3 regions of the Pseudomonas sp. GW821-FHT05H12 genome follow, and region 3 is predicted to be linked to each of the others. Evidence: predicted binding sites of a transcription regulator. Region 3 holds the regulator's gene; each other region holds the start of a gene.
The links. Region 3 encodes sigma-54, which starts transcription at its own class of promoters, with help from an activator protein. Its sites were predicted from a motif close to ANTGGCATNNANNTTGCTNT; they were not measured.
Positions count from the first base shown of each region.

Region 1 (7,154 bases), on a different contig from region 3:
GCAAGAGCAGGCATTTTGCCAGCATGTAGCGCGCCTTGGATAGGGCGCGCTGAAAACCGGCGTCAGGCTTGGCTGCGGGTGCTTGGCTTGACCAGGCGCGAGGTGGAGCCTTGGGCGTTGTAGAGGGCCGGAGGCTCTCCGCCGTGGAGTATACGCAACTGGTTGGCGGTCGTAGCTTGCTGTAGCTGGATCGACTGACCGTTGAGCAGGTTGGCTTCCTGGCACTGGGCGAGCAATAGATTGAGGGCGTTGCTCTGTGCCAGCAGTTGATCGCCGACCGAGGAGTGACTGGCCAGCTGAGCGAGGCCGTCGTGATCAGCGGGCAGGCCCAGGCTGATGAGAATCTGGCTGCGCTTCTTGCCATGCTGTTCCAGCAGCACAATCAGCGACTGCTTGCGTGCGAGGATTTCCTCCAGCAAGCGCATGTCCCGGCCGTACAAGGCCAGGGACTCTTCTTTGAGCAGCTCGAGCAAATGTTGCGTCGGCGCCAGATCGTCAATGATCAGTTGAAGCAAATGTTCGTCGTGGTGCATGGCTGGCCTTGGGTTTTAAGCGTCCAAAAGCCCTGCGCAGGCCTTTGCCTAGCGCTCGGCTTCGAAGTTAAGCAGCTTGCTGGCTACACGGTTGCTGTCGACTTTATAGCTGCCATCGGCGATAGCCTGTTTCAACTCGGCCACGCGGGCTTTGTTGACCACCGGTTGATCGCGCAGCGAGTCAGTGACCTTCTGCAACTGTTGAGCCTCATTGCTCAGGTGTACCGATTCCCCGCTTTGGCTGGCACCGGCCTGCTCTGCCTTGGCGGGCAGGGGCTGGGACTTGGCATCTACGCTGTCCTTGGCACCGCTGGTGCGCGTAGAGCCGGGCAAAGCCTGGGCGTTATTCAAACGGCTGAAATCAATGACCATAATAAAAAAACCTCTGGGTATTTGGACGCTTGCCATGTTTTCGGCCATACCCGGACAAACTTTAGGCTCGATTGACAATAAACCTGTTTGCGCGAACGTCTGGCGCACAGTGTAGGAAAAGCTGGCGTCCGATACCAGTGATCTATAAAGCCACCTCGACTTGTCCGGGAGCGGTCACCCGCGCCTTGATCACGCGGTTGGAATTCAGGTTCTTGACGCGGATCTGCTCGCTCATGCCGCCGTTGGACAGCGCCTCGCCCGGCATCTTCACGTTCAGCGAGCCGCTGCTGGCAGAGATCACCACCTGGTCGCCCTTGCGCACAACCTCGGCCTGCTCCAGGTGAACCAGGGTAATCACCTGGTCGGTGACCATTGGTCGGGTCAGTTTCTGCCCGATGGCCTGGTCCAGCGTGGTGAGGTAACCCTGATTGATCAGGCTGATATCCCGCTCACGCAAGGCAACGTCTTGATCGCCGATGATCCCGGTGCGCTTGAGGGGGCGGGTCACCACCACCACGTCGCGGAACAACTTCACCTGCGCCGGTACGAACACCGTCCAGGGCGACGCGCCTTCGCAGCGCACTTTGACCGTGACACGGCCGATCGGCTGGGCCGGGCTTTCCAGGGTGGCTGTCAATTCCTTGTCGCACGCCGGCATGCGTAGTCGAGGGTCCAGCTGGTTGACCTGGATTTCGTAGCGCCCGGGCGTCTGGGTGGTCGCCAGATAATCTTCTACAGTGAACTCAAGAAAGCCCTGAGTGACGCCGATAAGTAGATCAGGCAAGGTGACGTTATCTGCGCGGGCCGTGGCCCCTGTGCCCATGGCAAGCAATGCCAGCGACGCGCAGAGCAGGCTACGGAGTCGTTGGGGAGCAAGGCGTCGGGAAACTGTCGTTTTAAGGTTCATGACCAATAAAAAGCAAAGCTCGTGCCGTTTAATGTTGGGTGCGCGTCGTACCCCTTAGGTTTTAGCGTAGGAGTCTGGGCATGGCAGGTGTAATGGATTCAGTAAACCAGCGCACACAGCTGGTAGGGCAGAATCGCCTTGAGTTGTTGCTTTTTCGCCTGGACGGCAAGCAGCTATATGGCATCAACGTGTTCAAGGTGCGGGAAGTGCTGCAATGTCCCAAGCTGACGATCATGCCCAAGTCCAGCCCGGTGGTGTGTGGCGTTGCCAACATCCGGGGTGCGACGATCCCGATTCTTGACCTGGCCATGGCCACCGGTTCTTCCGGTTTGCAAGACCGTGAAAGCCCGTTCGTGATCATCACCGAGTACAACACCAAGACCCAGGGCTTCCTGGTGCGCTCGGTGGAGCGCATCGTCAACATGAACTGGGAAGAGATCCATCCGCCGCCCAAGGGCACCGGCCGCGATCACTACCTCACGGCGGTGACGCGGGTCGATAACCAGTTGGTGGAAATCATCGACGTGGAGAAGATCCTCGCCGAAGTGGCGCCGACCTCGGAAAACATCTCGGTCGGTGTGGTTGATGCCGAAACTGCGCACAAGGCGGTATCGCTGCGGGTATTGACCGTGGATGACTCCTCCGTGGCGCGCAAGCAGGTCACCCGTTGCCTGCAAACCGTCGGTGTGGAAGTGGTCGCGCTCAATGACGGACGCCAGGCGCTGGATTACCTGCGCAAGCTGGTGGATGAGGGCAAGAAGCCGGAAGAAGAATTCCTGATGATGATTTCCGACATCGAGATGCCGGAAATGGACGGCTACACCCTCACGGCCGAGATACGCAACGATCCACGCATGCAAAAACTACATATCATCCTGCATACTTCGTTGTCCGGTGTATTCAATCAGGCGATGGTCAAGAAGGTCGGTGCCGATGACTTCCTGGCCAAATTTCGTCCTGATGACCTGGCATCCCGGGTAGTCGACCGGATCAAGGCAGCAGATCACGGCTAGGGGGATTTCCCCTGGCGGTCACACGATTTAAGAGGCGGTATCATTGTCTACGGGTAATTTGGATTTCGAACAATTCCGGGTCTTCCTGGAAAAAGCCTGTGGCATATTGCTCGGTGAAAACAAGCAGTACCTGGTATCCAGCCGTCTCAACAAACTGATGGAACAGCAGGGTATCAAGTCCCTGGGCGAGTTGGTCCAGCGCATCCAGGGCCAGCCGCGCAGTGGCCTCAAGGAAATGGTGGTCGATGCCATGACCACCAACGAAACCCTGTGGTTTCGGGATACCTACCCCTTTGAGGTGCTCAAGAGCAAAGTGCTGCCCGAAGCCATCAAGGCCAGCCCGGGTCAGCGCCTGCGCATCTGGTCGGCGGCGTGTTCTTCGGGGCAGGAGCCGTACTCGATCTCGATGTCCATCGACGAGTTCGAACGAACCAACATGGGCCAATTGAAGGCTGGTGCGCAAATCGTTGCCACCGACCTGTCCGGCACCATGCTCACCAACTGCAAGACCGGCGAGTACGACAGCCTGGCCCTGGGCCGTGGTTTGTCCCAGGAACGCCTGCAGCGTTACTTTGACCCGAAAGGGGCAGGGCGCTGGGCGGTCAAGGCGCCGATCAAGAACCGGGTGGAGTTCCGCTCGTTCAACCTGCTCGACAGCTACGCCAGCCTGGGCAAGTTCGACATGGTGTTCTGCCGCAACGTGCTGATCTACTTCTCGGCCGAAGTGAAGAAAGACATCCTGTTGCGCATCCACGGCACGCTCAAGCGCGGCGGCTATCTGTTCCTCGGCGCTTCCGAAGCGCTGAACGGTTTGCCGGATCATTACCAGATGGTGCAGTGCAGCCCGGGGATCATCTACCAGGCCAAGTAATACCCAAACACTGTGGGAGCCAGGCTTTTGTAGGCGCTGGCTTGCCAGCGATAGCATCACCTCGGTCTAACTGAAAAACCGAGGTGCCTGCATCGCCGGCAAGCCGGCTCCTACAAGAGCCGGCTCCCATTTTTTTTGCGGCAATCCTTCCCCGAGCGGCAAACCCCCATTGCCGCTTTACTGGCGCCACGCGGAAACCGGTTGCCGCTTTTCTGGCATTGCCACCGGCAACCCCCCCGCAAACCCTTGAGTTACGGCCTTTTCGTTAATTGGCATGCGCCTTGCTATAACCCAGTTACGAAAAGCAGGTCAGCCTAAAGGTTTCCGCCATGAGCATCAGCTTCGATAAAGCGCTCGGTATCCACGAACAAGCCCTGGGCTTCCGCGCCCAGCGTGCCGAAGTCCTGGCCAACAACATTGCCAACGCCGACACCCCGAACTACAAGGCTCGGGATCTGGACTTCTCCGCCGTGCTCGCTGCACAGCAGGACAAGACCAAGAACGGCACCTTCGCCTTGAACATGACCAATAGCCGTCATATCGAAGCGCAAGGCCTGGGCAATGGTGACGAGTCGCTGCTGTATCGCACGCCGATGCAGCCGTCGATCGACCAGAACACCGTCGACGCCCAGCTGGAGCAATCGGCCTACGCCGAGAACTCGGTGAACTTCCAGGCCAGCTTTACCCTGCTCAACAGTAAATTCAAAGGGCTGATGTCAGCCCTGCGTGGAGAGTAAGCCATGTCCCTAGCCAGTGTTTTCAATATTGCCGGCAGTGGCATGAGCGCGCAGACCACGCGTTTGAACACCGTCGCCAGTAACATCGCCAACGCCGAGACCGTGTCTTCGAGCATTGACCAGACCTACCGCGCCCGTCACCCGGTGTTCGCCACCATGTTCCAGGGCGGCCAGAGCGGTGGCAGCGATTCGCTGTTCCAGAACCAGGATGCCGCCGGCCAAGGCGTGCAGGTGCTCGGCGTCGTTGAAGACCAGAGCAACCTGGAAGCCCGCTACGAGCCGAACCACCCGGCAGCGAACGAAAAAGGCTACGTGTACTACCCGAACGTCAACGTGGTCGAGGAGATGGCAGACATGATCTCCGCCAGCCGCTCGTTCCAGACCAACGCGGAAATGATGAACACCGCCAAAACCATGATGCAGAAGGTCCTGACCCTGGGTCAGTGATAAGGGGCGCCAAATAATGGCCATTGTTGATACCACTTCTACCAATACGGCGGTTCAGGACCTTTTCAACTCGAAGGTCAAGACCGCGACGGACAACAGCAGCGTCGGTGACGCTTCCAAGGCGGCGACGGGCAACCAGTCGCTGGGCAAGGACGCATTCCTGCAACTGCTGGTGACCCAGCTCAAAAACCAGAACCCGCTGTCGCCTCAGGACAACGGCGCGTTCGTGGCGCAACTGGCGCAGTTCAGCAGCCTGGAAGGGATCAACACCCTGAACGACTCGGTGAATGCGATCTCCAGCAACTTCAGCTCGTCGCAAGCGCTGCAAGCGTCGTCGCTGGTGGGGCGTTCGATCATCACCCAGACCGACAAGGCCATGGTTGATACCAGCAAGAGCATGACCGGTTCGGTAGCGGTGACGGCGGCGACGGGCAACGTCTCCGTGAAGATCACCGACAAAGACGGCAACGTGGTGCGCACCATCGACATGGGTGCCCAAAGCGCCGGCGATGCGAGCTTTATCTGGGATGGCAAGAACGACAAGGGCGAAGTCGCCCCTGCCGGTACCTACACCTTTGCCGCCACCACGAAGAACGACAAGGGCGACTCGGTTGCCCTGGCCACTTCGCTGCCGGCAACCGTTACCAGCGTGACGCTGAGCAAGACCGGCGGCGAAATGCTGTTGAACCTTGCAGGCGGCATGGGCAGCGTCAAGCTGTCGCAAATTCAGACTATCGGTACATAGAGCCGGCTAAATACGGCAGAAGGAGAGAAACATGTCTTTTAACATCGGCCTGAGCGGCCTCTATGCGGCCAACAAACAACTGGACGTGACCGGCAACAACATCGCCAACGTCGCGACCACTGGCTTCAAGTCGTCCCGTGCGGAATTCGCGGACATCTACGCGGCGTCCAAGCTGGGCACCGGCCAGAACAGCATCGGCAACGGTGTGAACCTGGCGGCTGTGTCCCAGCAGTTCACCCAAGGTGACGTGAACAACAGCGGCGGCATCCTGGACATGGCGATCCAGGGCGGTGGCTTCTTCGTGCAGAAGGCCAGCGACGGCTCGCTGGAATACACCCGCAGCGGTGCCTTCCGTGCCGACAAAGACGGCTACATCACCAACAACACCGGCACCTCGCGCCTGCAAGGCTACGCGGCGGACGCCGATGGCAAGATCATCAAGGGCGGCCTGACTGACCTGCAACTGAACCTGTCGAACCTGCCGCCGAAGGCGTCCACCAAGGTGGACTCCACCAGTAACCTGAACTCTTCAGAAGCGGTGATCAACCAGACGACCAAGCCGTTTGACCCAAGTGACACCAGTACCTTTACCACTCAATACAGCACCACCTTGTACGACAACCAAGGTAACGCTCACCCGATGGTGCAGTACCTGGTCAAGACCGACAGCAACGTCTGGAAATCCTACACGCTGATCGATGGCCGTAACCCGGACGGCACACTGCCAACGGGCACAGGCGCAGGCACTGCGCCACCTGCTGCGACGACGCTGACGTTTGATGGTTCCGGCAAGCTCACCACTGTTGCTGGGGCAGGTGTGACCGGCAATACCCTGACCATCACCGGCTGGGTGCCGGGTACCGTGACCAATGGTGTGTGGAAGGCAAACGGTGCGACTGCCAACCCTACCGGCATCGCAATCAACATGGGCAACATCACCCAATACAACTCGGCCACCTACCGCAACCCGCCGACCACCGACGGTTATGCGACTGGCCAGATCACCGGCCTGAAAATCGACGGCAGCGGCGTACTGTTCGCCACGTTCAGCAACCAGCAGAGCAAGGCCATCGGCCAGATCTCCCTGGCCAGCTTCAACAACGAACAAGGCCTGCAGCCAGCCGGTGGCACCACCTGGAGAGAGACTTTCGCTTCGGGCCAGCCGGGTTACGACACCCCGCAAGCCGGCACCCTGGGTTCGATCGTGGCCAACTCCCTGGAGAACTCCAACGTCAACCTGACCAACGAGCTGGTGGACCTGATCAAGGCCCAGAGCAACTACCAGGCGAACGCCAAGACCATCTCCACCCAGAGCACCATCATGCAGACCATCATTCAGATGACCTGATGCGTTAACGCTCCACAAAAAGCCCCTCACACGAGGGGCTTTTTTGTGGGCGCATTCCGGTAACCCAACACAACCCTGCGCGACGCAACGCGACCCCATGTAGGAGCCGGCTTGCCGGCGATGGCGGGGTACCAGGAAAAGGATATGCCGACAGGAAGGTCGCTATCGCCGGCAAGCCGGC
Region 1 covers NZ_JBWKRS010000029.1:149-7,302, reverse strand. The annotation lists gene AC07SU_RS22515 (flagella synthesis protein FlgN) at 63-533, opposite strand; gene flgM (flagellar biosynthesis anti-sigma factor FlgM) at 582-905, opposite strand; gene flgA (flagellar basal body P-ring formation chaperone FlgA) at 1,048-1,812, opposite strand; gene AC07SU_RS22500 (chemotaxis protein CheV) at 1,893-2,825, shown strand; gene cheR (protein-glutamate O-methyltransferase CheR) at 2,869-3,696, shown strand; gene flgB (flagellar basal body rod protein FlgB) at 4,026-4,433, shown strand; gene flgC (flagellar basal body rod protein FlgC) at 4,437-4,880, shown strand; gene flgD (flagellar hook assembly protein FlgD) at 4,897-5,625, shown strand; gene flgE (flagellar hook protein FlgE) at 5,657-6,973, shown strand.
Region 1: flgB (flagellar basal body rod protein FlgB) is a predicted target of sigma-54. The motif match lies at 3,965-3,984, and genes of this name have one in related genera.

Region 2 (7,154 bases), on a different contig from region 3:
TCACCGGGTCGTTGTTCTTCGGCACGCTGCCGAATTCTTCCATCGCCAGGCGGTTGCCAGCCGGTGCAGTGGCGGCATCGGCAGCCAGCAGTGCGTCGATGTCGTCTTGGCCGACATCGCCGGTTTCTTCCAGGGCCGCAGCCCATTCGTCAGCCAGGGCCTGGTCTTCGGCGGAAGTGTTTTCGTGTTCGGTAGCCATTACATGTCCTCGGCGCAGCGAAAATTCATCAATAAATTAGGGCGGATCAGCGACGGTTGATCGGCTCGACCACTTGCAACGCCAGGTTGCCCTTGTGGGAACCGAGCTTGACCTTGAACGACGGCACGCCGTTGGCGCGCATGATCAGTTCTTCCGGCAGTTCCACAGGGATCACGTCACCCGGCTGCATGTGCAGGATGTCGCGCAGGCGCAACTGGCGACGGGCCACGGTGGCGCTCAGCGGTACGTCGACATCCAACAGGTCTTCGCGCAGGGCCTTGACCCAGCGTTCGTCCTGGTCGTCGAGGTCGGACTGGAAACCGGCGTCGAGCATTTCGCGCACCGGCTCGATCATCGAGTACGGCATGGTCACGTGCAGGTCGCCGCCACCGCCATCGAGCTCGATATGGAAGGTCGACACCACAATGGCTTCGCTGGGGCCGACGATGTTGGCCATGGCCGGGTTCACTTCCGAGTTGATGTACTCGAAATTGACTTCCATGATCGCCTGCCAGGCTTCCTTCAAGTCGATGAAGGCCTGCTCCAGCACCATGCGCACCACACGCAGTTCGGTCGGGGTGAACTCACGCCCTTCGATCTTGGCATGACGGCCGTCGCCGCCGAAGAAGTTGTCCACCAGCTTGAACACCAGCTTGGCGTCGAGGATGAACAGCGCAGTGCCGCGCAACGGCTTGATCTTGACCAGGTTGAGGCTGGTGGGCACGTACAGCGAGTGCACGTATTCACCGAACTTCATCACCTGCACGCCGCCCACCGCCACGTCCGCCGAACGGCGCAGCATGTTGAACATGCTGATACGGGTGTAGCGGGCGAAACGCTCGTTGATCATCTCCAGGGTCGGCATGCGTCCACGGACGATACGATCCTGGCTGGTCAGGTCATAACTTTTGACGCTGCCGGGCTCGGCAGCCATTTCGGTCTGTACCAGACCATCGTCGACGCCATGCAACAGCGCGTCGATTTCATCCTGGGACAGCAGGTCTTGCACGGCCATGTCGTGATCCTACTGCAATACGAAGTTAGTGAAGAGCGCCTGCTCGACCACGACTTTGCCGAGCTCTTTCTGGGCCACTTCCTGCACGCTGGCAGTGACCTTCTGGCGCAGCATTTCCTGGCCTACCGGAGTGGCCAGGCTGTCGAAGCTCTGCCCGGAGAACAACATCACCAGGTTGTTGCGGATCACCGGCATGTGCACTTTGAGCGCATCCAGGTCCGCCTGGTTACGTGCCAGCAAGGTGATGCTCACCTGCAGGTAGCGTTGACGACCGTTCTGATTGAAGTTGGCGACAAAGGCCGGAAGCATCGGCTCGAAGATTGCCGGTTGCTTGACGTTGGTGGCGGTTTCGGCGGCAGGGGCCGGTTTGCTGGCACTGCTGTGCATGATGTACCAGGTGCCGCCCACCGACGCGCCGATGGCCAGGACCAGGCCCAGCACTATCAACAAGATAAGCTTGAGCTTGCCTTTACCTGCAGGGGGTTTTGCTGCGTCGTCGCTCTTCGCCATGCCAATAATCCGTCACTATTCGGGGATTCATAGATCTACGGAAAGGCAAGAGCAAGTGTTATGCCAGAGTTGTCTGGAAGCGTACGCGCAACAAAACTGTAGGAGCCGGCTTGCCGGCGATGGGGCCCTTAAGGACGCTATCGCCCGCAAGCGGGCTCCTACAGTTCGCGGTTGCCTGGGTCAGGCGTAGTAGTCGACGGCGCTGGAGCCAATCACGGTGGTGGTGACCGGCGCGACGGCCGCTGCGACTTCGGCGTGGTCCGCCGCATCGCCGCCATCACCACGGCCACCGCTGCCGCTCACGCCACGGGCCTGGTTTTGCTGTTGTTGCTCTTGGCCCTGACCTTGCCAGCCACGGGACTGGTCGGAAACGTTGACGTCCACTTGCCCCATGCCCTGCTGCGCGAACATCTCACGCAGGCGGCCGGACTGGCTTTCCAGCGCTTCACGCACCACCGCATGGCCACTCATGAAGGTGACCTGGGCCTGCTGGTCGGCCGCCATGTTGACCTTGATGTCCAGGCGCCCGAGTTCTGCCGGCTGCAACTGGATCTCGGCCGACTTGAGGTTGGCGCTGGACAGGTACATCACGCGGTTAACCACTTCTTCGGTCCAGCCGCTCTGGTGCATGGCCAGCGGCGCATTGGCCACGGGCGGCAAGGCGTTCGCGGTTTTCGGCGTGGCGGCCTGGGTCAGCGCCGCCAAGCGGTTGGCGAAGTCATCGACACGGGTGTCGCTGCTGGCGTCCTTCAAGTCCTTGAGGCCACCGTCGATCAGGCTGGTGAAGGTCTTGTCGCCACCGGTGTCGGTGCTGTCCTTGGCGGCCTGCTGGTCGACCATGTTGGCCAGGCCTGCGGCGAAGTTCTGCGCGGCGGTCGGTTGGTCCTGCGTCGGCGCAGGCGTGGCTTTTTGCGGCGTCTGGCTGCTTGCGGAGACGTGACCGCCCTGCTCCATCGCCAGGCGTACGGCGGGCATTGAGTCCAGCGGGTCGGCAGAAGGGTCGAAAGCAGGTTGCTTGGTTTCGTCGGTGGCTGCGACGGGCGGGGCAACCACGGGCTGAGCCTTTTCATCTGGTGCAGCGGCCGGCGCCGGGGTTACTGCGGGCACCGGAACCGGCACGGCCACAGGGGTAACGGTAGCAATCAGCGCCGGGTCGACGACGGGGTCAACCAGAGGTTGCTGCACCAGGGACGGGTCGGTGGGTTTGTCGTCGTCGCTGCTGGCGCTGTCATCGGACTTGGCCGGTGGCGTGGCAGGCAAGGGTTTGCCGCTATCGGCAACCGCTGGCGTGCTGGCGGCAGGCTTGCTGCTGTTGTCAGCAGGCTTGGCGCTGGCGTCAGAGGTCTTGTCACGAGAAGGTTTGGACGGGGTGTCGTCGGTCTTTACCGTCGGCTTGGTGCCTTGGCTGGCGAACACCTGAGCGAAGCCAGGGCCCTTGTCCTGTGGGGCCGTAGCCGCTGCCGGAGGTGTAGCGGCGGGCGCTTGAGGCTTGGCTGCGGGGGCAGCCTGAAGGAGGGTGTTCGGGGCGACTGGCATAGGTAAAGGTCTCCACTGCATTGGGGATCGGGGATGCAGTATTGGGAGGTAGAGCAAGAGTCGGGCCAGGTTTTGGGTTGTTGGGGGGCATATCCGTTATTGGGGTGATGGCGGCTTATGGTTCCGCCCTTACAGCGGGTCACTTTTGGAAAAGAGCCCGGAATGCCGGCCCAGCCAAAAGTAACCAAAAGGGCTCTTGCCCCAACACTCGGCACCTCGCCTAGGCTCGGTGTGCCCGTAATCCGCCAGTGATTTGGGGGGCCGCCTAAGATCAAAATCAAGATCAAAAGCAAGAGCACAGCGGCCTGACAGCCGGCTTGAGTGGTGTGGAGCAAAGGCAAAGGCAGATGCAAACGCGACCCACTGTGGGAGCTGGCTTGCCTGCGATGGCATCTACTCGGTGTGCCTGAATCACCGAGGTGTCTGCATCGCCGGCAAGCCGGCTCCTACAGGGGAATGCGATCAACAACGCTACCGGTCGGCTACCAGGCCGCCGCGTTTGCTTTTGACTTTGATCTGGGGCGCCCCGTCAAACACGCTAGCCGAACGCAGGCTTTGGAGCGTGGGTAACCCGGCAGGACGCCGGGTTAGCCGCGCTGGGCCAAGGATGGCCCATCGCGGCGGCCCACGCTCCAAAGCCGGAGTGAGGGCACACCGAGCCTAGGCGAGGTGCCGAGTGTTGGGGCAGAGCGTTTTTGGTTACTTTTGGCGCTCTTCCAAAAGTGACCCGCTGTAAGAGCGGAACCCTAAGCAGCCGTTACCGCAGCAACGGATATGTACACAGAGTCAAACCCCAAACCGCCCCCGCTCCGACTCATAAAGCGGCCGAACCAAAGCAAACTCATGATCAATCTGATCCACCAAATCCCCCAGGTCCGCCGCAGCCCCCGCCGACTCAGCCTCCAACCGCTGACACAACTGCGCCAACCGCACCGCCCCCAGGTTGCCACTGCTGCCCTTGAAGCTATGGGCAATCCGCCCCAACGCCTTGGCATCATCCCGCGCCTTGCGCAGCGCCTCGATACGTTTTTGCGAATCGTCGAGAAAGGTATCGAGCAACTTGGGGTACTCGCCTTCCATGACTTCCTGCAAACCCGAAAGCACGTCCGGGTCCAGATGAATCTCAGCCACTTGCTCGCTCCTTGATCAAGAATCGGCGGATTATGCCAGAGCCCCCCAGCAAAACTCCACGCAGACACTGCGCCCACCATCGGACCAGCGTACATCGCTGCTCAGTTGACGCACCAGGCTCAAGCCCCGGCCTGACAAACGGTCAACATCCAGCGGCCGGGCCAGTACCTGTTCCACGTCGAACCCGGGTCCGCTGTCTTCGATGCGCAGCGACATCCTGCCGCCCGTAGCGGTCGGCACGACCTGCACATGCACCCGCACATAACCGCTGTCCAGTTGCGCCAGGCGCTCATTGCGCTGGCGATAATAGTGGGCAAACCCCTGGGCATCGCGTTTGAGCCGGGAGTCCAGGCCCAGCACGCCGTGCTCCAGCGCATTGGAATACAGCTCGGCCATAACACTGTAGAGCGCCCCGCTCTGCTCCCGCAGGCCATGGATCTCCAGCAACAGTTGCAGCAGGTACGGCAGCGGGTTGTAGCTTTTGAGGGTCTGCCCGCGGAATTCGAAACTCACCGACCAGTCCAGCGGGCACGACTGGCCGCTGTCGGCATACAGCGGTTGCGCCGTGCGCAACGACTGGCCGGGCTGCAAGGTGATCTCGACCAGGCTGACGTCATCGCGCACTTCACCGCGAAACGCGGCCAATGCCTGCTCGATGTCTTCGAACAGCAGGTCGGGCTCGCGGTTGGCGGCAAACACTTGCTGCAGGCGCTCGACGCCAAACAACTGGTCATTGGCGTCAGCGGTATCCAGCACGCCGTCAGACAGCAAAAACACCCGGTCGCCCAACGCCATGGGCCACACCTCGGTGCTGTCATCAAACGCTTGCGCCGACAACACCCCCAACGGCAAATGCCGCGACTCCAGCGGCGTGCGCTTGCCGGTGGCAACTTCATGCACATAGCCTTCAGGCATGCCGCCGTTCCACACCTCGACCACGCGCCGCTGGGCACTCAGGCACAACAGCGTGGCACAGCAGAACATGTCCACCGGCAGGATGCGCTTGAGCTTGGCGTTCATCTCGCGCAGGGTCTGCGCCAGGCCGTAGCCCTTGGCGGTCATGCCGTAGAACACTTCCGCCAAAGGCATGGCGCCGACGGCTGCCGGCAAGCCGTGGCCGGTGAAGTCGCCGAGCAATACGTGCATGTCACCGGACGGCGTATAAGCCGCCAGCAACAGGTCGCCGTTGAACAGCGCATAGGGCGATTGCAGGTAGCGGATATTCGGCGCCGCGTTGATGCAGCCCGAGTGCGCGACCTTGTCGAACACTGCCTTGGCCACGCGCTGCTCGTGCAGGAGATAGTCATGGTGCTTGGCGATCAGGTCACGCTGCTGCAACACCGTGGCCTGCAAGCGCCGCAGGCGGTCCATGGCGTTGATCTTCGCCGCCAGGATCAGTTGGTTGTAGGGCTTGGGCAGGAAGTCATCGCCGCCCGCATCGAGGCAGCGGGCCAGGGCTTCGCTTTCGCGCAAGGAGGTCAGAAAAATCAGCGGCACCAGCTCTTCGCCTGCCAACTGCTTGATCCGGCGGGCCGCCTCGAAGCCGTCCATCACCGGCATCAACGCGTCCATCAACACAAGTTGCGGACGCTCGCGGGTAAACACTTCGACCGCTTCAAGGCCATTGGTGGCCGTGAGCACCTGGTGGCCCTGGCGCCGCACAATCGTCGACAGCAACAGCAGGTCCGCCGCGCTGTCTTCGGCGATCAGGATCGTGAGCGGTTCCGGGACGGGGGCCAGGGCGCTCAACTGATGTCGAACAGTTTGTCGAAGTTGGAAATGGCGAGGATCTTGCGCACATCGGAATTGCTGTTGACCACCCGCACTTCCGACTCATCCCCACCCGCGTGGTCGCGCAGCAGCAGGAGCATGCCCAGCGCCGAGCTGTCCATGTAGGTGGTTTCTTTCAAATCGACGACGTACAACTCCGGCACTTTGTAGAAGCGCTCGTAGGAATCGCGAAACGTCTGGTGGCTGCCGAAATCGAACCGGCCCTTGATCGCGATCGTCAACTTCTTCCCGTCCAGGGATACTTCTGACTCGACTGACATGCGACTGCTCCTTGTCATTGGCAATGACACAAGGTTTAGCAGGCGAACCGCATCTGAGCAACACAACAAATCAACTGTAGGAGCCGGCTTGCCGGCGATGGCGGTCTATCGGCTGGCTCATCAGCGCCTGATAAACCTTTATCGCCGGCAAGCCAGCTCCCACAGGTGATGGTCAGAACTGGGATTGGCGCGGGAGGCGCTGGGAGAGTTCGTCGAGCAGCTTTTGCTCGCGCTTGTCTTCGATGGCGCGGGCTTCGTCGATGTAGCGCTGTACCAGTTTGCGCAGGCCCTCGACGCGGGCAAACGCGGCTTGCCAGCTTTCACGGGCTTTATCGAGGTTGTTCTGGTGCCAGGCCAGGCTCTGGCGCTGCTGGCCGACTGCGGTTTCCAGCTGATTGAGAAAGCCTTGGTAGCCCATCAACCACTGGCCGGACACGCCTTTGCTGCCGCGTTCGATCCACTGCTGCTGGTACTCGCCGCGAAAGCGCTCCAGGTCGCCCAGCTTGCTTTCAGCCAGGCGGACCTGGCCCTGGAAATACCCCAGGCGTTGCACCGCGGTTTTCTCGGCCTTTTCGGCCATGTCCACCACTGGGGCCAGACGCGACGAACGAGTGCTGGCCATGGCTTAACCGCCTGGCGCCGGGGCGAAGATCGTACCCAGGTGCGCTTCGCTCTCGCCCATGCTGATCTTGTCGTTGAGGCCCTGGCGCAG
Region 2 covers NZ_JBWKRS010000041.1:22,548-29,701, forward strand. The annotation lists gene fliN (flagellar motor switch protein FliN) at 1-199, opposite strand, end outside; gene fliM (flagellar motor switch protein FliM) at 246-1,214, opposite strand; gene fliL (flagellar basal body-associated protein FliL) at 1,224-1,724, opposite strand; gene AC07SU_RS26695 (flagellar hook-length control protein FliK) at 1,905-3,260, opposite strand; gene AC07SU_RS26700 (Hpt domain-containing protein) at 4,047-4,391, opposite strand; gene AC07SU_RS26705 (ATP-binding SpoIIE family protein phosphatase) at 4,422-6,140, opposite strand; gene AC07SU_RS26710 (STAS domain-containing protein) at 6,137-6,442, opposite strand; gene fliJ (flagellar export protein FliJ) at 6,615-7,064, opposite strand; gene fliI (flagellar protein export ATPase FliI) at 7,068-7,154, opposite strand, start outside.
Region 2: AC07SU_RS26695 (flagellar hook-length control protein FliK) is a predicted target of sigma-54. The motif match lies at 3,311-3,330, and genes of this name have one in related genera.

Region 3 (7,154 bases):
CTGCGGTCATCAACCAAGGCGGTGGGCATGCCAACCACTCGCTGTTTTGGGCCGTGATGTCGCCCAAAGGTGGCGGCAAGCCAGAGGGCGCGTTGGGCAAGGCCATCGATGAGCAATTGGGTGGTTTTGACAGCTTCAAGGAAGCCTTCACCAAGGCCGCCCTAACCCGTTTCGGCAGCGGCTGGGCGTGGCTGAGCGTCACCCCGCAAAAGACGTTGGTGGTGGAAAGCAGCGGTAACCAGGACAGCCCGTTGATGAGTGGCAACACGCCGATCCTGGGTCTCGACGTCTGGGAGCACGCCTATTACCTGCTCTACCAGAACCGCCGCCCCGAATATATCAACGCCTTCTACAGCGTCATCAACTGGCCGGAAGTCGCCGCACGCTACCAGGCCGCGTTGGCCTGATATTCATCCAATAACAAGATCTAAGGCCGACTATGGGCACTGAAACACTGGCGATCAGCAGCGGGCGAATGTTTCGTTATGCGTTTGGCTCGCTGCTGCTGTTGGCAGGTACTGCATTGCTGGTGGCTCACGGGCTGGCCTGGCTGGATCTCGAACCGCGCATTCTGCGGGCACTGCAGGGCGGGGCGATTTGCGCGCTCGGCACTGCATTGGGTGCGGTGCCGGTGTTGGTGATTCGCCGGATGCCCGTCGCGCTCAGCGATACCTTGTTGGGTTTTGGCGCGGGTGTGATGCTCGCTGCCACAGCGTTTTCGCTGATCGTGCCGGGTATTACCGCAGCTGAAAGCCTGGGGCTTTCGCCTTGGGGCGCCAGTGGCTTGATCAGTTTCGGCATCATGCTGGGCGCCTTCGGGTTGTACCTGGTCGACCGCAAGGTCTCCGGCGCAAGCCCGGAAATGCTGGTGGGCACACCGGATAACCCTGTGATTCCCCCGCGCATCTGGCTATTCGTGTTTGCAATCATTGCCCACAACATCCCGGAAGGCATGGCTGTTGGTGTCTCGGCGGGCGGTGGTATGCCGGATGCGGACAGCCTGGCCATGGGCATAGCCCTGCAGGATGTGCCCGAAGGTCTGGTGATTGCGTTGGTATTGGCTGGGGCAGGGATGTCGCGGGTCAAGGCGTTCTTGATCGGCGCGGCGTCAGGTTTGGTGGAGCCGGTATTTGCCGTGCTTTGCGCCTGGCTGGTCAGTCTGGCCGAGGTGCTGTTACCGCTTGGGTTGGCGTTGGCGGCGGGTGCGATGCTGTTGGTCGTGACTCACGAGGTCATCCCGGAGTCGCGGCGCAATGGTCACGAAAAACTCGCCAGCCTTGGCCTATGCATCGGCTTTTGCTTGATGATGGTGATGGACACGGCCCTGGGATAAACCGCTTTCCGTAGGAGCCCGGCTTGCCGGCGATGGCGTCCTCAAGTCCAACACCTGACTCAAAGGCCTCATCGCCGGCAACCCGGACTCCTACAAAGGGATGGGGCTATTCGCCTTCGTCGAAGAAGTTATTGATCAGCGCCACCAGCGCGGCCATGGCTTCGTCTTCCTGCTCGCCTTCTGTCTTCAAGTGAATCCTGGTGCCTTTGCCAGCCGCCAACATCATCATGGCCATGATGCTCTTGCCATCGACCATGGACTCCGGCGTGCGCCCGGCGCGGATCTGGCAAGGAAACTGCCCGGCCACGCCGACGAATTTGGCTGAGGCGCGGGCGTGCAGGCCCAGCTTGTTGATGATTTCAATTTCCAGAGCGGGCATCGCGCAGGTGTTCCTTTCAGCTAAGGTCGCGGTGGCGGACCTGGACGTTCTTGAGGGTTTGTTGCAGCACCTGGCCCAGGCGCTCAGTCAGGTAGACAGAGCGGTGGTGACCACCGGTGCAGCCAATGGCAATGGTGACATACGCGCGATTGCTCGCGGCAAAGCGGGGTAGCCATTTGAGCAGGTAGCTGGAGATATCCTGGAACATCTCTTCAACATCCGGCTGCGCGGCCAGGTATTCGGCTACCGGCAAGTCCAGCCCGGACTGTTCGCGCAGTTCCGGCTTCCAGTAGGGGTTGGGCAGGCAGCGCACGTCGAACACCAGGTCAGCGTCTACTGGCATGCCGCGCTTGAAGCCAAACGACTCCACGAGAAACGCAGTACCCGGTTCAGGCTGGTTGAGCAGGCGCAATTTGAGTGCGTCACGCAGCTGGTACAGGTTGAGGCTGGTGGTGTTTATCTTGAGGTCGGCAAGGTCAATGATCGGGCCCAGCAGCTTGGTTTCATCCTCGATGGCTTCTGCCAGGGAACGATGGGGGCTGCTGAGGGGGTGACGTCGGCGGGTCTCGGAAAAACGCTTGAGCAGGGTCTCTTCGTCGGCGTCCAGGTACAGCACATCACAATGAATATGCTTGGCCCGCACTTCTTCGAGCAATAGTGGGAAGCGCTCAAGGTGGCTGGGCAGGTTGCGAGCATCGATCGAAACGGCAACCAGCGGCTGGGCCAGTTCGGTGTGGATCAGCGCGCGTTCCGCCAATTCCGGCAGCAGGCCGGCCGGCAGGTTGTCGATGCAATAGAAGCCGTTGTCCTCAAGAACATTGAGGGCGGTACTTTTACCCGAGCCGGAGCGGCCGCTGACGATGATCAAACGCATGATTACTGCCCGTTCTGTTCATCCAGGACAACCTGATAGAGCGCCTCGTTGCTGCTGGCGCTGCGCAGTTTGTCGCGTACTTCCTTGCGGTCGAGCATGCTGGCGATCTGCCGAAGCAGTTCCAGGTGCGCATCGGTGGCGGCTTGCGGGACCAGCAGGACAAACAGCAGGTCGACCGGAGCGCCGTCGATGGCGTCGAAATCGATGGGGGCATCCAGGTGGAGCAGGGCGCTCACCGGGGATTCACAGCCTTGCAGGCGGCAGTGGGGAATGGCGATGCCGTTGCCAAAACCGGTAGAACCGAGTTTTTCACGGGCGATAAGCGCCTCATACACAGCTTGCGTATCCAGCTCGGGCACTTCGCGGCCGATCAGGTTGGCAATTTGTTCGAGGGCGCGCTTTTTACTGCCGCCCGGCACGTTCACGAGGGAACGGCCGGGGGTCAGGATGGTTTCAAGTCGGATCATGGGGGGAGAGTTAACGACCTGTACCTTGCATCAGGTGCAGATTCTTTTCCTTATGCTTTATGAGTTGGCGGTCCAGCTTGTCGTAGAGCGAGTCGATCGCCGCGTACATGTCTTCATGCTCCGCATTGGCGACGAGCTTTGCATTCGGTACGTGCAGGGTGGCCTCGATTTTCTGCTTGAGCTTATCGACCTCCATGATGACCTGCACGTTGGTGATCTTGTCAAAATGCCCTGCCAGCTTGTTCAGCTTGCTCTCGGTGTATTCACGCAGGGGTTTGGTGACTTCCAGCTGGTGTCCACTGATGTTGACTTGCATACAGCTTCTCCTTCGTTGCCAGTGCATAAAGCGGCAGGCCGGGGTGCCTGCCACTGGAACGCTGTGGCCCGCCCGTCACATCAAACGCTTACGCTCGCTGGAAGGCGCGATCCCAAGGGATTCGCGGTACTTGGCGACGGTTCGACGGGCGACCTGAATGCCTTGTGCCTCCAGTAAACCAGCGATCTTACTGTCACTCAATGGCTTTTTCTGATTTTCCGCGGCAACCAGTTTTTTGATGATCGCGCGAATCGCCGTGGACGAGCATTCACCGCCTTCGGAGGTGCTGACGTGGCTGGAGAAAAAGTATTTCAGCTCATAAATACCCCGTGGGGTATGCATGAATTTCTGCGTGGTCACCCGGGAAATCGTCGATTCATGCATGCCCACCGCTTCTGCAATATCGTGCAGCACGAGGGGCTTCATCGCCTCGTCACCGTATTCCAGGAAGCCGCGCTGGTGCTCGACGATCTGGGTGGCAACCTTCATCAGGGTTTCGTTGCGGCTTTGCAGGCTCTTGATGAACCAGCGTGCTTCCTGCAGCTGGTTGCGCATGAAGGTGTTGTCGGCGCTGGTGTCGGCGCGGCGTACAAAACCGGCGTACTGCGGGTTGACGCGCAGGCGTGGCACCGATTCCTGGTTGAGCTCCACCAGCCAGCGCTCGTTGTCCTTGCGCACAATCACATCAGGGACGACGTATTCGGCTTCGCTGGACTCGATTTGCGAACCTGGGCGCGGGTTGAGGCTCTGCACCAGCTCGATGACCTGGCGCAGGTCGTCTTCCTTGAGCTTCATACGACGCATCAGCTGGCTATAGTCGCGGCTGCCCAGCAGGTCGATGTAGTCATTGACCAGGCGTTGGGCTTCGGCGAGCCAGGGCGTCTTGGCTGGAAGCTGGCGCAGTTGCAGCAGCAGGCACTCGCTGAGGGTGCGGGCGCCGATGCCTGCTGGCTCGAATTGCTGGATGCGGTGCAGGACGGCTTCGATTTCGTCCAGTTCAATGTCCAGTTCCGGATCGAAGGCTTCAAGAATCTCTTCAAGCGTCTCGTCTAGATAACCCTGGTTATTGATGCAGTCGATCAGGGTCACGGCGATCAGGCGATCGGTGTCGGACATCGGCGCCAGGTTCAGTTGCCACAGCAGATGGCTCTGCAGGCTCTCGCCGGCGGACGTTCGGGTGGTGAAATCCCACTCGTCATCATCATTGCTCGGCAGGCTACTGGCGCTGGTCTGGTAGACGTCTTCCCAGGCCGTGTCCACGGGAAGTTCGTTGGGAATGCGTTCGTTCCATTCGCCGTCCTCCAGGTTGTCCACCGTCGGGGCGGTTTCCTGATAGGAGGGTTCCTGCACGTCGGAATTGGGTTTTTGCTCGATGTTGTCGGCCAGCGGGTCTGCATTATCGAAGTCGTCGCCTTCTTCCTGGCGTTCGAGCATCGGATTGGACTCCAGGGCCTCCTGGATTTCCTGTTGCAGGTCCAGTGTGGACAATTGGAGCAGGCGGATGGCCTGTTGCAGCTGCGGTGTCATCGTCAGCTGCTGGCCCATTCTCAGGACTAGCGATGGTTTCATGGCAGGGGCTTAACACCTTATTCGCCGGCGCAATGCGCCATCCACGACAGGGCGCGTGAGCGCCAAACATAAGCAAATTATATGCCTGATATCGGGGGCTTTGCCTAGAGCGCGGTAACAATAAAAAGCCGGAGGTTTCTATTGACTCCCGCGCGTCTCGGCAAACGGCCTGACACCACGGTGTTTACAGGCGGAACTCGTGACCCAGGTACACTTCCTTGACCAGTTCGTTGGCCAGGATGGTGGCGGAATCGCCTTCGGCGATCAGCTGGCCATCGTTGACGATATAAGCGGTTTCACAGATATCGAGGGTTTCACGAACGTTGTGGTCAGTGATCAGTACACCGATGCCCTTGGCCTTGAGGTGGTGGATGATCTGCTTGATGTCGCCCACCGAAATCGGGTCGACGCCAGCAAAGGGTTCGTCCAGCAGGATGAACTTCGGTGCGGTGGCCAATGCGCGGGCAATTTCCACGCGACGACGCTCACCACCGGACAAGCTCATGCCCAGGTTGTCACGGATATGGTTGATGTGGAATTCCTGCAGCAGGCTTTCCAGTTCCTTGCGGCGGCCATCGCGGTCGAGCTCCTTGCGGGTCTCAAGGATCGCCATGATGTTGTCCGAAACCGACAATTTGCGGAAGATCGACGCTTCCTGGGGTAGATAGCCGATACCGGCACGAGCACGACCGTGCATCGGCTGGTGGCTGACGTCCAGGTCGTCGATCAGAACGCGACCCTGATCCGCCTGGACCAGGCCGACAATCATGTAAAAACAGGTGGTCTTGCCGGCACCGTTGGGGCCGAGCAGGCCGACGATCTGGCCGCTGTCGATCGACAGGCTGACGTCGCGCACGACCTGACGGCTTTTGTAGGCCTTGGCCAGATGCTGGGCTTTCAGGGTTGCCATTACTCGGCCTTCTTCTTCGGCTGGATAACCATGTCGATACGCGGACGAGGTGCGGTGACCTTGTTGCCATTGGCGCGACCGGCGTTGGCGACCTGTTTCACAGTGTCATAGGTGATTTTTTCACCTTCCGTGGTGTTGCCGTCGGTGCTGACAACCTTGGCCTGGTCAATCAGGACAATGCGGTTCTGCTGGGCGTGATACTGGATGGTCTTGCCGTAGCCCTTCATCGGAGCGGTATCGGCAGGCGCCTGCTTCTGCTCGAAATAGGCCAGGTTGCCCACCGACGTCACGACGTCGATGTCGCCCGCCTTGGTGCGGGTCAGTGTCACGGTATTCCCGGTGATTTTCATCGACCCCTGGGTAATGATCACGCCACCGGTGTAGGTCGCGACACCTTGCTTGTCATCCAGCTGCGCATCGTCAGCCTGGATGTGGATCGGTTGCTGGCTATCGTTCGGCAGAGCCCAGGCGCTCACGCTTCCCAGTGCTGCGCCCAGACCGAGCAAAATAGGGAGAGTTTTAACGAGCCTCATACTGTCCTCTTACGTTCGATAGCAGGTGTATCCTGCTTTCTTTCAAATACGCTTTCATTCCCTTGCCAGTCGATACACCGCCAGCGCCGTCGATTCTAACGTCTTGCTCGGTCTGCGCATATTGCTTCTGCGGGAATACGGTCATGCGACTGCTGGTAATCACGGTGTCGCGGTTCTTGTCGTCGGTGCGCGCAACGCGCACCGAGTCGATCAGTTCCACCTGGGTGCCGTCCGGGTTGACCTCGCCACGCTTGCTGGTGACGTGCCACGGAAACTCGGTGCCGCGGTAGATGTTCATGTCCGGATTGGTGAGCAGGGTCACTTCAGTGGCCTTCAAGTGCTCGACCTTGTCCGATGTCATCTCGTACTGCACCTTGCCATCTGGCAGGAACTGCACGCTTTTGGCATTGATGGCGTAATAGTCGATAGCGCCGTCGTCAACCTGCGCGACAGGCTTGTCGAGGAAGCGCTCCGGGCTGATATTCCAGTAGCCCACCGCCAGGAATAGCGCGGCGATGACCCCGAATAGCAGGAAGTTGCGAATCTTTTTGCTCAGCATAAAACGCTCTATAAGTAGGCGGCGTGGGCGGATTCAAAGTTGCCCTGGGCACGCAGTATCAATTCGCAGAACTCACGTGCGGCACCTTCGCCGCCACGGGCCGTGGTGATGCCATGGGCGTGTTCGCGAACAAATGCCGCCGCGTTGGCGACAGCCATGCCCAAGCCTACCCGGCGAATCACCGGCAGGTCAGGCAGGTCGTCACCGAGGTAGG
Region 3 covers NZ_JBWKRS010000005.1:228,651-235,804, forward strand. The annotation lists gene AC07SU_RS06775 (superoxide dismutase) at 1-407, shown strand, start outside; gene AC07SU_RS06780 (ZIP family metal transporter) at 440-1,333, shown strand; gene AC07SU_RS06785 (HPr family phosphocarrier protein) at 1,440-1,712, opposite strand; gene rapZ (RNase adapter RapZ) at 1,729-2,586, opposite strand; gene ptsN (PTS IIA-like nitrogen regulatory protein PtsN) at 2,589-3,053, opposite strand; gene hpf (ribosome hibernation-promoting factor, HPF/YfiA family) at 3,064-3,369, opposite strand; gene AC07SU_RS06805 (RNA polymerase factor sigma-54) at 3,445-4,938, opposite strand; gene lptB (LPS export ABC transporter ATP-binding protein) at 5,123-5,848, opposite strand; gene lptA (lipopolysaccharide transport periplasmic protein LptA) at 5,848-6,381, opposite strand; gene lptC (LPS export ABC transporter periplasmic protein LptC) at 6,368-6,940, opposite strand; gene AC07SU_RS06825 (KdsC family phosphatase) at 6,949-7,154, opposite strand, start outside.